Regions from separate parts of the Streptomyces sp. NPDC001617 genome, predicted to be linked through region 2. Evidence: riboswitches for the same ligand, from Rfam matches in the RefSeq annotation. Region 2 holds a riboswitch; each other region holds the start of a gene.

Region 1 (5,410 bases), on a different contig from region 2:
GACCGGTCAGGTCCCAGCCCGTCGACCGGCCAAGACCCGCCGCCAGCCGAGCACGCCCCAACCCACCGACCGACCAAGACCCGGCCCGTCGACCGGTCAGGTCCCGGGTCGGCCGGTCAGGCCGATGCCTCCGTCAGGCGGGCGATCTCCTGGTCCGTGAGCGTCAGGGTTTCCACTCCCAGTAGGGCCGGCAGCTGTTCCGGGGTGCGGGCCGAGGCGATCGGGGACACCACCGTCGGCTGGGCCGCGAGCCAGGCCAGGGCGACCGTCGGGACCGGGGCGTCGTGTACCTCGGCGATCTCGTCCAGGGCCGCCAGGACCTTCTGACCGCGCTCGGTCTCCAGGTGCTTGCCGGCGCCCGCCGCGGCGCGCGCGCCCTCGACCGTCGCACCGGGCCGGTACTTGCCGGTGAGGAAGCCCGAGGCGAGGGCGAAGTACGGGACGGCGGCGAGGCCCTGCCGGGAGGCGAGGTCCTGGAGGCCGCCCTCGTAGGTGTCCCGGGAGACCAGGTTGTACTGCGGCTGGACGGCGACGTACCGGGCGAGGCCCTCACGGTCGGAGAGGTCCAGGGACTCCTGGAGCCGCTCGGCCGTGATGTTGGACGCGGCGATGTGCCGCACCTTGCCCGCCCTCACCAGCTCGTCGAGCGCCCCGATGATCTCCTCGACCGGCACCTCGATCTTGTCGAAGTGGGTGTAGTAGAGGTCGATGTGGTCGGTGTCGAGGCGGCGCAGGGAGGCGTCGGCGGCGGCCTTGATGTTGGCCGCGGTCAGGCCCGGGAAATCGGGGTGCTGGCTCACCTTGGTCGCGATGACGACGTCGGACCGGTTGCCGCGGGACCTGACCCACTTGCCGATGATCGTCTCGGACTCACCACCGGCGTTGCCGTCGACCCAGTGCGAGTACGAGTCCGCGGTGTCCACGAAGTTGCCGCCCGCCGCCGCGTACGCGTCGAGAACGGCGAAGGACGTGGCCTCGTCGGCGGTCCAGCCGAAGACGTTGCCGCCCAGGGCGAGCGGAAAGACCTCGAGGTCGGAGGAGCCCAGCTTGCGAAGAGAAGTCATGTCCTACGTCAACACCCGCACCGGATACGGATCTTCCGGAACGGCCGCGAATTTCCCGTGAACAACCGGAGGGCTCCGCTCCGAAACCGGCTGCCCTGACGTCGGGGGTCGTCGCCAGGGCCGCCGGAGAATCGACGGGACGTGTCCTACGGGTTGAGGCCCTTGCTGCGCAGCCAGGTCATCGGGTCGATGCCGGTGGACTGCCCGTTCGGGTGGACCTCCAGGTGAAGGTGCGGGCCGGTCACGTTGCCGGTGGCGCCGATACGCCCGATGACGTCACCCGTGGCGACCTTCTGGCCGACGCTGACGCTGATCGAGGACTGGTGGCAGAACCACAGCTCGGTGCCGTCGTCGAGGGTGATGATCGTGCGGTAGCCGTACGACCCGGCCCAGCCGGCCTCGGTGACGGTGCCGGAGTGGATGGCCTTGATGAGGGTGCCCGTGGGCGCCGCGAAGTCGAGCCCGGTGTGATACCCGGAGGACCACATCGAGCCGGCCTGCCCGAAGGTGCCGGTGATCGTGTAGGACACGACCGGAAGCTTGTACTGCTTGGCCAGCTCGGCCAGGCGCGCGGCCTCGTCCGCCTTCTTGGCGGCGGCCTCCGCCTTCTCCTTGGCGGCCTCGGCCTTGGCGGCCGCGTCCTTCTCGGCCTTGGCGGCGGCGTCGTCGATCTGCCGGGCGAGGGCGGTCTCGGTGGCGTACTGGGCCTTGCTGTCGACCTGGACCTGCTGCGACTCGGCCTGCGCCATGATGCGGTCGCGCAGCGCCTCGCCGGCGTCCCTGGCACCCTGCGTGGTGTCCTCGGAGGTCACGCCGACGCTGCTGAGCGCCGTGGCGGAGCCCTTCGGGGCATCCGAGTCCCCGCCGAACACATGGGTCACGGAGGCCAGATCGGGCATCGATATGGAGACCGGCGGCTTGCCGGTGTTGGCGCTGGCCATGCCGCCCGCGCCGACGGCGGCTATGACACCGACGCCGAGAACCGTGGAGCTACGGGCGAGCCCGCCGCCGCCGCGCTGCTTGGCGACGCGGTGCCTACCACGTACCGGCCGTAGGGAATCCTCGGTGGGATTCCACTCCTCCCACTGACCCTCGTCGGTACGGGGTCCGGGAAAGCCGAAAGGCTCGGTGCTCGGCACGAACGGGGCTGCCGGGGCAGGCGGGTTGGACGCCACGTGGGCGTGCTCCTTTCCTTCCTTCTCGCCTACCGGGTTAGCTGACGGGTTCGGAGCAGGAAGGTCTCCTACGCGCGTATACCTGTCGTGGGCCCACGACGGCATCCGCGCGATTCACCCCAGGGTGGTGGTTCCCCGGTTCCCTTGCGGGATTCGGCGCGTGCGCACGGAGCCGACTCTTGTGACGGCTGGGACGACCGCGCTGCGTTATCGAACGTTAATAGACCCGGGGTGTGGATTCCAAGGTGTTCCGCTTGATCATTAACGTTCTTGGCCTGGACGTAGGACTCATGACCGGCGAAAAACGGGCGAGTTGGCCACTCCTCAGGATCTTCACAGCCATTGACCGTATGTCAGTTGTTATGCGGAGGGCGGCCGAACGATCACCCCGGGTGATGCCGTACGACAGGAGGGCCATGGCGGGAAACCGGGAAACTGGGAAACGGGAAAACGCTCAGGGCCGGAGTCCATGTACTGGACTCCGGCCCTGAGCCTGAGTAGCGGGGACAGGATTTGAACCTGCGACCTCTGGGTTATGAGCCCAGCGAGCTACCGAGCTGCTCCACCCCGCGTCGTTGTGACACCAGCATACGCCATCCGCGGGACGCCCAGCACCACGGTTTATCGCGGCCGGTTCTGGGGCGTGGGCCGGGGCCGGCCTGCGGTCCCTGCGCGGCGCCGGCGACCCGACCGCACCGGGCACAGGATGTCGGGTCCGGCACGGTGGGGCTTCCCTAGCGTGGAGATCAGTGAAGGAAGGACGGCCAGGAGTGCTGGAGCGGCTGAATCAGGCCATGGACCACATCGAGGAGCACCTCGATGAGCCCATCGACGCGGCTGAGCTGGCCCGTATCGCCATGACGTCGGAGTACCACTTCCGGCGGATGTTCTCCGCGCTGGCGGGCATCCCGCTCTCCGAGTACATCCGCCGCCGGCGGCTGACGCTCGCCGGGGCCGAAGTGCTCGCCGGGGAGCGGACGCTGCTCGATGTCGCGGTGCGCTACGGGTACAGCTCGGGCGAGGCGTTCGCGCGTGCCTTTCGCGCCGTGCACGGGGTCGGTCCCGGTGAGGCGCGGCGGACCGGCGCCGCGCTGCACTCCCAGCCTCGGATGTCCTTCCGGCTGATCGTCGAAGGGAGCGGCAGCATGCGGTACCGGATAGTGGAGAAGGACGGGTTCAGGCTCGTGGGCAGGGGGACACAGGTCCCGCTGGTCTACGAGGGGATGAACCCGGCCATCGTGGAGTTCGTCAAGAGCATCGGCAAGGAGACGCTGGGGCGTTGGCAGGAGTGTGTGGCCGGGGAGCCCGGCGGTGTCGTGGCCGCCGTCAGCAACCACTCCGCGGACGATGCGGAAGGCACCGAAATCGACTACTTCCACGGGGTGGTGAGCGACGTGGAGGTGCCCGGGGCTTCGGAGAGTCTGGACGTCGAGCCGGGGACATGGGCGGTGTTCGAGTCCTCGGGCGCGTTTCCGCTGGCGGTGCAGTACCTCTGGCGGGATGTGTACACCCAGTGGTTCCCGTCGAACCCGTACCGGAGCCGGCCGGGTCCGTCGCTCTCGCGCACGCGGGTGTCCGAGGACGGTACGCACGCGGACGCGGAGGTGTGGATTCCGGTGGAGCGGGTCGGCGGCTGAACCCCGACGCCGGCTACGGCTTGCGGAGCCGGACAAACCGGCCCAGCCGAACCCCGGGCCGGTACAGCCGATATCAGTCGCGGGGCAGCCGGCAAGGGCCGTGGGGAACTGCCGGCCGGCCCCCGCCCGCCCGCACCCCAGGACTCAGCTCAACAGATGCCCGTTGGGCCCCTTCGCCGGCCCCTCGTACTCCCCCAGCACCACCACATCGACCCCCGCCGCGGCCAACAGCCCACTCCCGTCGGCCTCTTCCACGAACGTGTCCGGCTCCCGCCAAGCCGTCACCACCCGCCGCACCCCCGCCTCCAGGATCAGCCGCGAGCACGGCTTCGGTCGGGACGCCCGTCGTGCGCAGGGCTCCAGGCTGCTGTACACCGTCGCGGTCGCCAGCCTCGCGTCGGCCGGGTCCAGCTTGGCCAGGGCGGCCTCCTCCGCGTGGACCGTGGGATCGCCGGCCTCACGGGAGTGTCCGCGCGCCAGCTCCGTGCCGTCGGCCGCCACCACCACCGCCCCGACGCTGAACGCCGTCTCGGACGGCGGGCACAGCGCCGCCAACTCGCAGGCGAGCCGCAGCCAGTGGCGGTCGGCGGCGGACGTCACCGTGCCGGCGCCGGGTGCCGTCGGCTCGTAGCGCATGAGGACCACGTCCTCGATGCGCCGGGTCTCCAGGAGGCGCAGCCGGCCGGCCTGGTATCCGCCCGGCCCGAACAGCCGAGGTGCCTCCGGATCGCCCACGAAGAGGGGAGCGAGGACCAGCTGGAGTTCGTCGGCCAGGCCCTGCTGGAGGAGCTGGGTGTGGATGGTGCCGCCGCCCTCGACCATCAGCCGCTGTACGCCGCGGGCCTCGTGCAGATGCTCCAGCAAGCGGCGCCAGTCGAGATCGGGGCCGAGCGGGACCACGTCGGCGGCGAGGCCGAGTGCGCGGGCGCGTTCGGCGCCCTTGTCCGTGGTACAGACGATCTTCTCTCCGCCCGTGTGCCAGAACTTCGCCTCCGGGTCGAGGTCGCCGGAGCCGCTGACCGTGACCTTGAGGGGGTACTCGGGTTTTCCCGCGGCCACCCGGGCGGCGCGCCGCTCGGGTGAGTTGACCAGGAGGCGCGGGTTGTCGGCGCGGATGGTGCCGGCGCCGACGAGGATCGCGTCGACGGACGCCCGTACCTCGTCGACGCGGTCGAAGTCGGCCGGGGAGGAGAGCAGCAGGCGCTCGGGGCCGGTGTCGTCGAGGTAGCCGTCCAGGGAGACGGCAGCGGACAGCAGGACGTAGGGGTACGGCATCGGACGCGCTCGCTCTCGGAAGCGGACGGGGCGTGGTTCTTGGTTCAAGTTTGAAACAAACCTACACTGGACGTATGACGACTCGCTGGCTCACCCCTGAGGAGCAGCGCGCCTGGCGCGCGTACATCGCCGCGGCGCACCTCCTGGAGGACGCGCTCGACCGGCAGCTCCAGCAGGACGCCGGCATGACCCATCTGTACTACTCGATTCTGGCGAACCTCTCCGACGAGCCGGAGCACCGGCTGCGGATGACCGATCT
Region 2 (5,410 bases):
GGCGAGTGTGACGGCCTGGGTGTCCGCGGGGCTGCTGGACGCGGCCGACGCGGAGACGGTGGTGGGTACGGCGGAGAGGGCGACCTTCGTGCCCTAGCGGGCCGCCGCCGAACCCGTCGGGTCGTCCAGGAAGGCGATCAGGGTTGCCGTGAGTTCCGCCGGGGCGTCTTCCTGTACGAGGTGACCGGCGCCGGCGATGGGCTCGAAGCGGGCGCCGGGAATCCGGGCGGCGAGTTCGTGGCCCTTCGTGACGGGGATCCAGGTGTCGTCCTGGCCCCAGCACACCAGCGTGGGGATCGCGATCTCGCCGTAGCGGTCCTGCATCTCGTCGGTGTACAGCTGGTCGGCCTGGGCGATCTGCCGGTAGAAGGCCGCCTGGCCGAGGTCGCCCAGCCACGGCTGGACCAGGCGGTCGAGGACCGCGGGGTGCAGGCCGGGGCTGCTCGCCGAGCCCACGTACTCGCGTACCAGAGCCCGGTGCAGTGCGGGCGGCAGCTGCTCGAAGACGTCGGCATGCCTGCCGACCAGCCGGAAGAACGGGGACCCCCAGGGGGCCAGCGCGACCGGGTCGACCAGGGCGAGGGCGCGGTAGTGGGCGCCGTGCAGCAGGTGGGCCCGGAGGGAGACGGCGCCGCCGAAGTCGTGGGCCACGACCAGGGGGTCCGGCAGATCCCAGTGGGCGAGGAGTTCGGTGAAGACGCGGCCCTGGGCGGCCAGCGAGACGTCCTGGCCGGCGTACATCTCCGAGGCTCCGTAACCCGGCATGTCCCATACGAAGACCTGGTGCCGACGGACGAGGGAGCGGGCGATCGCGCGCCAGACGTACGAGGAGAAGGGCGTGCCGTGGAGGAGGACGACCGGGGTCTTGGCGGGGTCGCCGAGGCTGTCCCAGCGGACGTCACCGGCGGAGCTTCGGAATGTCCTGGTCAGGGTCCCCTCAATCACGGAGCTTCCTCTCGGCTGACGGCCGGGCGGCCTAGGAGCGGCGGCGGGGTTTCCCGCGGTTCGTGTTCTTGGTGCCCTTGGCGCCCTTGGTGCTGCTCGTCGCGCCGCGAGGGCTGCGGCCCTGTGTCTTGCCCGCGGTGGGCTTGCGCCGGGCCGCGGGCTGGTCCGCCGGCTTCTCCTGCGGCTGCGACCTTCGGCCCCGGGAGCTGTTCGGCGTGCGGCCCCGGACGATGCCGATGAAGTCCTCTACCAGGTCCGTGGTGGCCTCCTCCGGCCAGGACAGGGCGACGCTCGACTGGGGAGCGTCCGTCACCGGGCGGTAGGTGAGGTCGCGGCGGTGATGGAGGCGGGCCAGGGACTGGGGAACGACCAGGAGGCCGATGTTCGCCGCGACGAGTTCGATCGCGTCCTCGGTGGTGGCGGGGCGTTCGAAGGCGGGCTCACCGGGCGGGCCGTCCCAGTCGAGGACGTCGTCGAGGGGGTGAAGGAGCACCTCGTCGGCCAGGTCGGCGAGGGTGATCTCCTCGGCCGCGGTGATCACATGGTCCTTGGGGACCACGACCACCGTCGTCTCGGTGTAGAGGGGGATCGCGCTGAAGAACGCGCGGTCCACCGGCAGCCGCACCAGGCCCGCGTCGGCCTCGCCGGCCCGCAGGAGGTCGGATGCCTCGGTGACCGGTACGGCCTGGAGGGTCAGCGGGGTGTCGGGCAGGCGCTCGTTCCAGATCCGCACCCACTTGGCGGGCGTCGTCCCCGGGACGTACGCAAGCCGGAACGTCTGGGATGCTTCCGAGCCTGTCACCCCGCCAGGTTACCGGCCGTGGTCGGAGGTCTCGTACGCGCTCGATACCCTGGACCGTATGAAGTCGCACCAGACCACCCAGACGATGAAGCCCGCCACGGCGGCGAAGAAGCTGGGTGTGTACCTCGAGGCCACCCCCACCGAGTTCCGTGCGGGTGACGTCACGCGCGCCCGGCTCGACGAGCTGCAGGCGAATCCACCCGAGTGGTTGCGCGAGCTGCGGGCCAAGGGTCCGCACCCCCGACCGGTGGTCGCGGAGAAGCTCGGCGTGTCCATCTCGGGTCTCGCCCGCGGCGGGATCACCGAGCCCCTCACCACCGAGCAGATCGAGACGCTGAAGCAGGAGCAGCCCGAGTGGCTGGTGAAGGAGCGCGCCGTCCAGGCCGAGGTCCGCAAGGAGGGCGCGCGGATCAAGAAGCGGAACGCCGAGCGCGCGGCCGCCCACGACGAGCGCCCGCGTTCCTGACGCTCTCCGCTCGCCGGGTTGGACCACGGTCCGTAGTCGAACGGATGCCGTGCGTACACAACGGGCGGATCTGACGACGCGTCACGACGAAGGTCACAAAAGCGTATCGGACATTCCGGCCTTCAACCTTCACACGGGGCGCACAAGTTGGCTAACTTGGCCTCAGGCCGCTCGAGTCACTCCGGCGAACCCCGTCGGGAAGAGCGGCCTCCGCCGAATCCGGTGCGTCCGCATGGGCAGCCGGAGCCGGGGACCCAACCGAATCATGGGGTGAATCGGTCCAACTGTCCTTCGGGGCAAGGACCGTAGGGCAATCCTTCCGGAACGGCCGCCCGAACCCGACAGCTAACTCGGTAGGCGGAGTACGGAAGGAGTACGGCTCCCATGGCGCCGGAACGATCGTCGCGCGCCGGAGGCTTCGGGCTTCCCGGTGCGCGTAACTCCGACGAGGGACCCAGCCGTGAAGCCGTCCGGCAGCGGGTGAGCAGCCTCTACGACCGTGCCGAGGACGACACCGGCCAGTTCAACCTGACCCGGGTGCAGGGCTCGCGTGGTTCGCGGGGACAGGGCGGGAGTGCGCGCAGAGGCTCGGACCCCGATCTCGACAACGTCACCCGGCAGTGGTTCGACGTGGCGCGTGCGTCGCTGGGGCCGACGATTCCGGCCATTCTGCCGACCGACCGGAGGCCGGCCAGGGAGACGTCCGCCCGTCCGGCCGCGTCCCGGCCCGCGCGTCCGGCGGAGCTTCCCGCCGCCCGTGCGCTGGAGGCCCCCGGCCGGCCCGTGGCCGAGCTGCCCGCCGGAGGCGCCCGCCGTCCGGTGGCCGAGCTGACCTCCGGCCCGGTCGCCGAGCTCACGGCCGGTCCCACGCCCGCGCTGCCCGCCGTACCCAGTCCCCGGCAGGAGGCCGCCGGAGCTCCCCCGACCCCGGCGGCCCCCGAGTCGAGGCAGACGGTCCTGCGCCGGTCCAAGCAGGACAGTCAGCGCAAGGTCGCCGCGGCCAGCGATCTCCTGTACCGGCACATCGCCCGGCAGACCTCGGTCCCGCGCGCGGCTGTCGCGACGCCGGCCTGGGCGGCCCAGGGCACCTGGCAGACAGCGACTCGGCAGAGCACACCGCCCGCGGCGATCGAGCCCACACCGACCCAGGTCAACTGGGCCGTCCCGGCCCAGCGCACGGCGACCGACGCCCCGACGGCACAGCCCGGCTGGGACACCGGCGCACAGCAGGCCGTGACGCCGCAGGCGGCCCTGGAATCCCGACGCATGCAGCCCGGGGCGGACATCGGGACACCGCAGGCCCCCGCATCGCCGCCGGGTCTTGAGGCCCGGCGCATGCAGCCGGGCTCGGACTCCGGGACACCGCAGGCCCCCGCATCGCCGGTGGGCCTTGAGGCCCGGCGCATGCAGCCCGGCTGGGACACCGGCGCACAGCAGCTCGTGGCTTCGTCGACACGGCGGGAAGCCCGCCGGACGCAGCCCGGCTGGGACACCGCCGCCCAGCAGCTCGTCACCGAGTTCACGACGCCCCAGGCCGCGCCCGCGCAGGCCGACTGGGCCACCCAGGTCCAGCAGGCCGCCATATCACCCGCGACCCCCGAGGCCCGGCAGACGCAGCCCGGCTGGGACACCGGGGCGCAGCAGCTCGTGGCACCGCTCACGGGGGGCGACCCCCTGGCGGCACAGCCCGGCTGGGCGACCATGATCCAGCAGCCCCTCGCCACGCGCACCGCGGCCGACGCCGTGTCGACACAGGTCGGCTGGGACACCGCCGCCCAGCAGCTCGTCGCTCCGTCGGCACCCCAAGTCGACTGGCGGGACCCGGTGGCGCAGGAGCAGGCGCGCCGCGCGGCCGACGAGGCTCGGCGGCTGCAGGAGCCGTCGGTTCTCGACACCGGTGTGCCGGCGGTCGAGGACTGGCGTGGGCAGCAGCCGACCGTGCTCGAGACGGGCGTCCCGGCCGTCGAGACGACACCCAGCGCCACCAAGGCCGACCGTGCCGTCGCCTTCGCCCGCGCGCAGATCGGCAGGCCGTGCCTGTGGGGCGGGGTCGGGCCGGAGTCGTACGACAACTCCGGGCTCGCCCAGGCCGCCTGGAAGGCCGCCGGTGTCGCCCTGCCGCGCAGCACGCACGAGCAGTCGAGCACCGGCATGGTGATCCCGGTCGCCGAGAGCCGTCCCGGGGACCTGATCTTCTTCCACGACAACTTCAGCCACGTCGGCATCTACACCGGCAACGGCCTGATGATCCACGCGCCCGGTCCGGGCTCGGTCATCCGTGAGGAGTCGATCCACAACGCCGGGGAGGCGGCGATCCGTATCGCGGTACGCCCCGCGTGAGGCCCGGGACGCCGGTCGAGCCGTGACAACGGCGGCTCGCCGGCCCTCGCCCGCGTGAAGCTCAGGTGCGCCGGTCCAGCCGTGACACCAGCGACTCCGTGAACTGCGAGGCCGCCCACGGCAGTCGGCGGCCGAGCATCGTCTGGACCTGGGCCTCGCGCTGCCTGAAGACCGGGTGGTCGATCCGGACGTGGGCGACGCCCTCCGTGCACGCGCCCTCCTCCAGATCGCCGAGATCGCCGACGAGGGCGATGCCACCGCCCGATCGTACGAACTCGTACTGTGGGGCGAGCGCGTCACAGACCAGCGCGGGACGGACCGTGAGGCCCTCCAACTGGACTCCGATGTCGAAGAGTTCACGCTGGCTGGTGCCGGCCGAGCCGAGCGCGAGCGGATGCGCGCACAGCTCGGCCAGGGTGATCCGGTCCCGGTCGGCCAGCTCATGGCCGGCCGGCACGATCGCGGCCACCGGGATGACGACGGTGCACTCCACCCGCACATCGTGCTGCGGACCCATGGCGTAGGTGGCGGCGACGTCGGCGATCCCCTCCGCCACCCGCCGGGTCGCCTCCTGGCGGTCCACGATGTCGAGGCGGAAGACGACATCCGGATGCGCGCGCCGGAACTCGGCCATCACGCCCGGCACCACCCGCCGGCCGAACCCCTCCGAGCAGGCGACGGTCACACTGCGGACGTCGGCGCCGCGCCCGGTGCGCAGTTCGTCGACCAGCGCCGCCGACTCGGCCTCGCTGCGGCGGGCATGGGCGAGCAGCCGGGAACCCGCCTCGGTCACGGTCATCCCGCGCGGATGCCGGACGAACAGCGGCACCCCGATCCCCGCCTCCAGCTTGGCGATC
Region 3 (5,410 bases), on a different contig from region 2:
GCCTACCGGCTGCCGCACGACGGCACGCGCGAGGCGGACGCGGCCGACGTGGCGCTGACCATCCTCGGTGGCGGCGAGTCCTCCCGCCTCTACAACCGCCTCGTGCGCCGCGACCGTACGGCCGTCGCCGCCGGCTTCGGTCTGCTGCGTCTGGCCGGAGCGCCCTCCCTGGGCTGGCTGGACGTCAAGACCTCCGGTGACGTCGAGGTGCCGGTCATCGAGACCGCCATCGACGAGGAGCTCGCCCGGTTCGCCGAGGAGGGCCCCACGGCCGAGGAAATGGAGCGCGCCCAGGCCCAGTTGGAGCGCGAGTGGCTGGACCGGCTCGGCACGGTCGCGGGCCGCGCGGACGAACTGTGCCGGTTCGCCGTCCTGTTCGGCGACCCGCAGCTCGCCCTGACCGCCGTCCAGCGTGTGCTGTCGGTGACGGCCGAGGAGGTCCAGGAGGTCGCCAAGGCCCGCCTGCGCCCCGACAACCGCGCGGTGCTCGTCTACGAGCCGCTCGCCGGAGAGATCGCAGAGGACGCAGATCCCCCGGAGGACCCCGAGGCCGAGGCCACGGTCGAAGCCGGCGACAAGAACGAGGAGGCGGCCAAGTGACCGAGCTCGCCACGATGGAGTTCCACCCGCAGCCCCAGGCCGGCGAAGCCAGGCCGTGGGCGTTCCCTGCGCCCGAGCGCGGCGCGCTCGACAACGGCCTGACGCTCCTGCGCTGCCACCGCCCCGGCCAGCAGGTCGTCGCCGTCGAGGTGCTCCTCGACGCGCCCCTGGACGCCGAGCCGGCCGGCTTCGACGGTGTCGCCACGATCATGGCGCGCGCCTTCTCCGAGGGCACCGACAAGCACTCCGCCGAGGAGTTCGCCGCCGAACTGGAGCGCTGCGGCGCCACCTTGGACGCGCACGCCGACCACCCCGGCGTCCGCCTCAGCCTGGAGGTCCCGGCCTCCCGGCTCGCCAAGGCGCTCGGTCTGCTCGCCGACGCCCTCAGGGCGCCCGCGTTCGCCGACAGCGAGGTCGAGCGGCTCGTCCGCAACCGTCTGGACGAGATCCCGCACGAGCTGGCCAACCCCTCCCGCCGTGCCGCCAAGGAGCTCTCCCGGCAGCTGTTCCCGGCGACCTCGCGCATGTCGCGCCCGCGCCAGGGCACCGAGGAGACGGTCGAGAAGATCGACGCGGCGGCCGTACGAGCCTTCTACGACCGTCATGTCCGGCCCGCGACGGCCACCGCCGTGGTCGTCGGCGACCTCAGCGGCGTCGACCTGGACGCACTGCTCGGCGAGACCCTGGGCGCCTGGACCGGCTCGAAGGCCGAGCCCCGCCCGGTGCCCGCGGTGACCGCCGACGACACCGGTCGCGTGATCATCGTGGACCGTCCCGGTGCCGTCCAGACGCAGCTGCTCATCGGCCGTGTCGGCGCCGACCGGCACGACCGGGTGTGGCCCGCGCAGGTGCTCGGCACGTACTGCCTCGGCGGCACTCTCACCTCCCGCCTGGACCGAGTCCTGCGCGAGGAGAAGGGCTACACCTACGGGGTGCGCGCGTTCGGGCAGGTCCTCAGGTCCGCCCCGGACGGCACCGGCGCGTCGATGCTCGCCATCAGCGGTTCCGTGGACACCCCGAACACCGGTCCCGCCCTGGACGACCTCTGGAAGGTGCTCCGTACGCTCGCCGAGGGCGGCCTCACCGACGCCGAGCGGGACGTCGCCGTACAGAACCTCGTCGGTGTGGCGCCGCTCAAGTACGAGACCGCGGCGGCCGTCGCGGGCACGCTGGCCGACCAGGTCGAGCAGCACCTGCCCGACGACTACCAGGCGACGCTGTACCAGCAGCTCGCCGCGACCGGCACCGTGGAGGCCACAGCGGCGGCCGTGAACGCCTTCCCGGTGGACCGTCTGGTGACCGTGCTCGTCGGTGACGCGGCCGAGATCAAGGAGCCCGTCGAGGCCCTCGGTATCGGTGAAGTCACCGTGGTGTCGGCCGAGTAGCGGCACGCGCGCGCAGGGGCCCTGGTGACGGATGCGTCACCAGGGCCCCCGTATGTCCGAATTGGGGCGGAGGTTGCCTGTCTGCCCTGTGGGATGCGCTACAAACACCGTGATCCGTTTGGGGATTGAAAGCGGCCCCGCTTAGCGTCGTCCGGGCTGTCCGTCAGGCACCGCGCCGCACCCGCGGCACCGGACAGCCATCGCCGAGTCCCCGTACGGCGCGAGCCAGGGGAGCCGGGGACCCACGTAGTCCCTGGGGTGAATCGGACGCCCGCGCAAGCCGCGAGGGGGTCCGTAGGAGACCTTCCTGCTCCGAACCCGTCAGCTAACCCGGTAGGCGAGAGGGAAGGAAAGGACCAGCCACTACATGGCGTTCATGTGCGCCACCGGGAAGCACCGTCGTCCCAGCCGCGTCAAGCGCGGTACCGCCGCGGCCGCCGGCGTCGCGGCCCTCGCCACCACCGGCGTGATCGGTACCCTCGCGGCCCCCGCGCTCGCCGCGGAGAACTCCGTCGAGCAGACCGGTCTCACCCCCGTCATCACCATCGGTGACTCGATCGCCGCCAAGATCGACGCCCAGGCCGACGCGCAGAAGCAGGCCGCGGAGGAGACCGCCCGTAAGAAGGCCGCCGCGGAAGCCGCGCGCAAGAAGGCCGAGGCGAAGGCCAAGGCGGAGCGTGAGGCCAAGGAGCGCGCCGCCCGCGAGGCCGAGCGCAAGCGCCTCAACACCTTCGTCGCCCCGATCGCCAACTCGTATGTCTCCACGGGCTACAAGACCGGCGGCTCCCTGTGGTCCTCCGGCAGCCACACCGGCATCGACTTCCACGCGGCGAGCGGCACCGTCGTCCACGCGGTCGGCTCCGGCACGGTCGTGCAGACCGGGTGGGGCGGCGCCTACGGCAACCAGATCGTGATCAAGATGGCCGACGGCACGTACACCCAGTACGGCCATCTGTCCTCCATCGGCGTCTCGGTCGGCCAGCAGGTGACTCCGGGCCAGCAGATCGGCCTCTCCGGCTCGACCGGCAACACCACCGGACCGCACCTGCACTTCGAGGCCCGCACGACTCCCGAGTACGGCTCGGACATCGACCCCGTCGCCTACCTGCGCTCGCACGGCGTGAACGTCTGACGACGGACCGCAAGATCTACCGAAACCCCGGCTCCTGGAGCCGGGGTTTCGCCGTTTCTGTCGCTCTGCTGTCCAAAAAATATCCATGGATTCCGGTCCGCCGTCGGAAATTCCGGCTCATTGCAATAGAGTCCTTGGACACAACGTCAATCGACGACGTTTCACGGGGATTAAGGCGGAGGTCGGTCATGCGTATTCCGGCGCACTCGGTGTGCACGGCCATCCGGGACGACATCGTCGCGGGTGTCTACGAGCGTGGCAGCCGCCTCACCGAGGAACTCCTCGCCCGCCGCTACGGTGTCTCGCGCGTCCCCGTCCGTGAGGCCCTGCGCACCCTGGAGGCGGAGGGCTTCGTGGTGACCCGGCGGCACGCGGGCGCGTGCGTCGCGGAGCCGACCGAGCAGGAGGCCTCCGACCTGCTGGAGATGCGCATGCTCCTGGAGCCGCTGGGTGCCTCCCGGGCCGCCCAGCGGCGCACCGAGGCCCATCTCAAGGTCCTCCGAGGCCTCGTCAGACTGGGCCAGGAGCGGGCCAGGAGGGGCAACAGCGAGGATCTGCGCTCCCTGGGGGGCTGGTTCCACGAGACGCTCGCCCAGGCCTCCGGCAGCCCCGCGCTGACCTCGATGCTGACCCAGTTGCGCCACAAGATCGCCTGGATGTACGCCGTCGACGCGCCCGCCAACCCGGTGGAGTCCTGGGCGGAGCACGGCGCGATCGTCGACGCGGTGGCCCGCGGGGACGGCGAACGCGCCCGTGCGATCACCACGCTGCACACCGAGCGCTCGACGGCCGCGCACCGGCTGCGCTTCGGCACCCCCGAACGCGTGAACGGTGTGAGGAACTCGCAACATCCCGTAAACATGTCGGGCCTGCGGCATTAACACGGGCGCCGTATACAAAGAGGAGACAATTCGCGGGGGATTATTTCTGCTGCCCGCAATGGGGAAATGCGAAGGGCTCGCCCGGTAAATTCCGGACGAGCCCTTCAGTGCTGCGGGACGGCGAGTGCCGCGACCCTCAATTCGCTTTTCAGACGGTCTCGGGAAGCTCCTCGAGCCCCTCCGCGACCAGCTTGGCGAGACGGTCGAGAGCGGCGTCCGCGCCCTCGGCGTCCGAGGCGAGGACGATCTCCTCGCCCCCCTGGGCGCCCAGGCCCAGGACGGCCAGCATGGAGGCCGCGTTGGCGGGGGTGCCGCCGACCTTGGTGATCGTCACCGGGATACCTGCGGCCGTGGCGGCCCGGACGAAGATGGAAGCGGGGCGGGCGTGGAGGCCCTCGGCCCAGCCGACGTTGACGCGGCGCTCAGCCATGTGATGCTGCCCTTCGGTTCTCAGGGTTGTCTAGACCAGTTTCCCACACCGTGAAGCGTCTCCGGAGCGGTCCTTCGTCCCGTCCGGGGTGGGTGGTCGGACCGCGGCCTCGGCCCGACTTCCGTCCTTCTTCAGTTCTCCACAGGCTGCTGTGTTCTCCACAGACTGCCTCGCGCCGTTGTCGGACGCGAGCCGTACTCTGGGGCCCATGCAGACCTCGTCGGACCGGCACGAGTACCCCGCCCACTGGGAGGCCGACGTGGTGCTGCGCGACGGCGGCACCGCGCGCATCCGCCCCATCACCGTTGATGACGCAGACCGCCTGGTCAGCTTCTACGAGCAGGTCTCGGACGAGTCGAAGTACTACCGCTTCTTCGCGCCCTACCCGCGCCTGTCCGCCAAGGACGTCCACCGCTTCACGCACCACGACTTTGTGGACCGGGTGGGACTCGCGGCCACGGTGGGCGGCGAGTTCATCGCCACCGTACGCTATGACCGCATTGGTGCCGACGGCATGCCCGCGTCGGCGCCCTCCGACGAGGCCGAGGTCGCCTTCCTCGTCCAGGACGCCCACCAGGGCCGCGGCGTCGCCTCCGCACTCCTCGAACACATCGCCGCCGTCGCCCGCGAGCGCGGTGTCAGCCGCTTCGCCGCCGAGGTGCTGCCCGCCAACAACAAGATGATCAAGGTGTTCACGGACGCCGGCTACACCCAGCAGCGCCATTTCGAGGACGGCGTCGTACGCCTGGAGTTCGACCTCGAACCGACCGACCGCTCCCTCGCCGTCCAGCGCGCGCGTGAGCAGCGCGCCGAGGCGCGTTCCGTACGGCGGCTGCTGGCGCCCGGCTCCGTCGCCGTCATCGGCACCGGGCGCACGCCCGGGGGCGTCGGCCGCAGCATCCTCGACAACATCAGGGACGCCGGTTACGCCGGGCAGCTGTACGCGGTCAACAGGGCCTTCCCCGAGGACCTCAAGGAACTC

What was found. A riboswitch is a leader RNA that binds a small molecule or an ion and turns the genes downstream of it on or off. The one in region 2 is predicted to bind cyclic di-AMP.
Region 1: another riboswitch for cyclic di-AMP. It lies ahead of ACWC09_RS37675 (M23 family metallopeptidase); the one in region 2 lies ahead of ACWC09_RS09795 (NlpC/P60 family protein).
Region 3: another riboswitch for cyclic di-AMP. It lies ahead of ACWC09_RS30965 (M23 family metallopeptidase); the one in region 2 lies ahead of ACWC09_RS09795 (NlpC/P60 family protein).

The regions. Positions count from the first base shown of each region.
Region 1 is NZ_JBSFHA010000068.1:38,997-44,406, reverse strand. It holds gene ACWC09_RS37680 (aldo/keto reductase) at 117-1,064, opposite strand; gene ACWC09_RS37675 (M23 family metallopeptidase) at 1,211-2,239, opposite strand; cyclic di-AMP (ydaO/yuaA leader) riboswitch at 2,252-2,408, opposite strand; tRNA gene ACWC09_RS37670 (tRNA-Met) at 2,738-2,811, opposite strand; gene ACWC09_RS37665 (helix-turn-helix domain-containing protein) at 3,010-3,876, shown strand; gene ACWC09_RS37660 (dihydrofolate reductase family protein) at 4,021-5,151, opposite strand; gene ACWC09_RS37655 (MarR family winged helix-turn-helix transcriptional regulator) at 5,226-5,410, shown strand, end outside.
Region 2 is NZ_JBSFHA010000009.1:57,849-63,258, forward strand. It holds gene ACWC09_RS09775 (beta-L-arabinofuranosidase domain-containing protein) at 1-97, shown strand, start outside; gene ACWC09_RS09780 (alpha/beta fold hydrolase) at 94-945, opposite strand; gene ACWC09_RS09785 (LysR family substrate-binding domain-containing protein) at 977-1,747, opposite strand; gene ACWC09_RS09790 (DUF5997 family protein) at 1,806-2,213, shown strand; cyclic di-AMP (ydaO/yuaA leader) riboswitch at 2,415-2,589, shown strand; gene ACWC09_RS09795 (NlpC/P60 family protein) at 2,598-4,553, shown strand; gene ACWC09_RS09800 (LysR family transcriptional regulator) at 4,615-5,410, opposite strand, start outside.
Region 3 is NZ_JBSFHA010000048.1:52,029-57,438, forward strand. It holds gene ACWC09_RS30955 (M16 family metallopeptidase) at 1-600, shown strand, start outside; gene ACWC09_RS30960 (M16 family metallopeptidase) at 597-1,985, shown strand; cyclic di-AMP (ydaO/yuaA leader) riboswitch at 2,177-2,340, shown strand; gene ACWC09_RS30965 (M23 family metallopeptidase) at 2,353-3,117, shown strand; gene ACWC09_RS30970 (GntR family transcriptional regulator) at 3,306-3,998, shown strand; gene ACWC09_RS30975 (HPr family phosphocarrier protein) at 4,147-4,428, opposite strand; gene ACWC09_RS30980 (bifunctional acetate--CoA ligase family protein/GNAT family N-acetyltransferase) at 4,637-5,410, shown strand, end outside.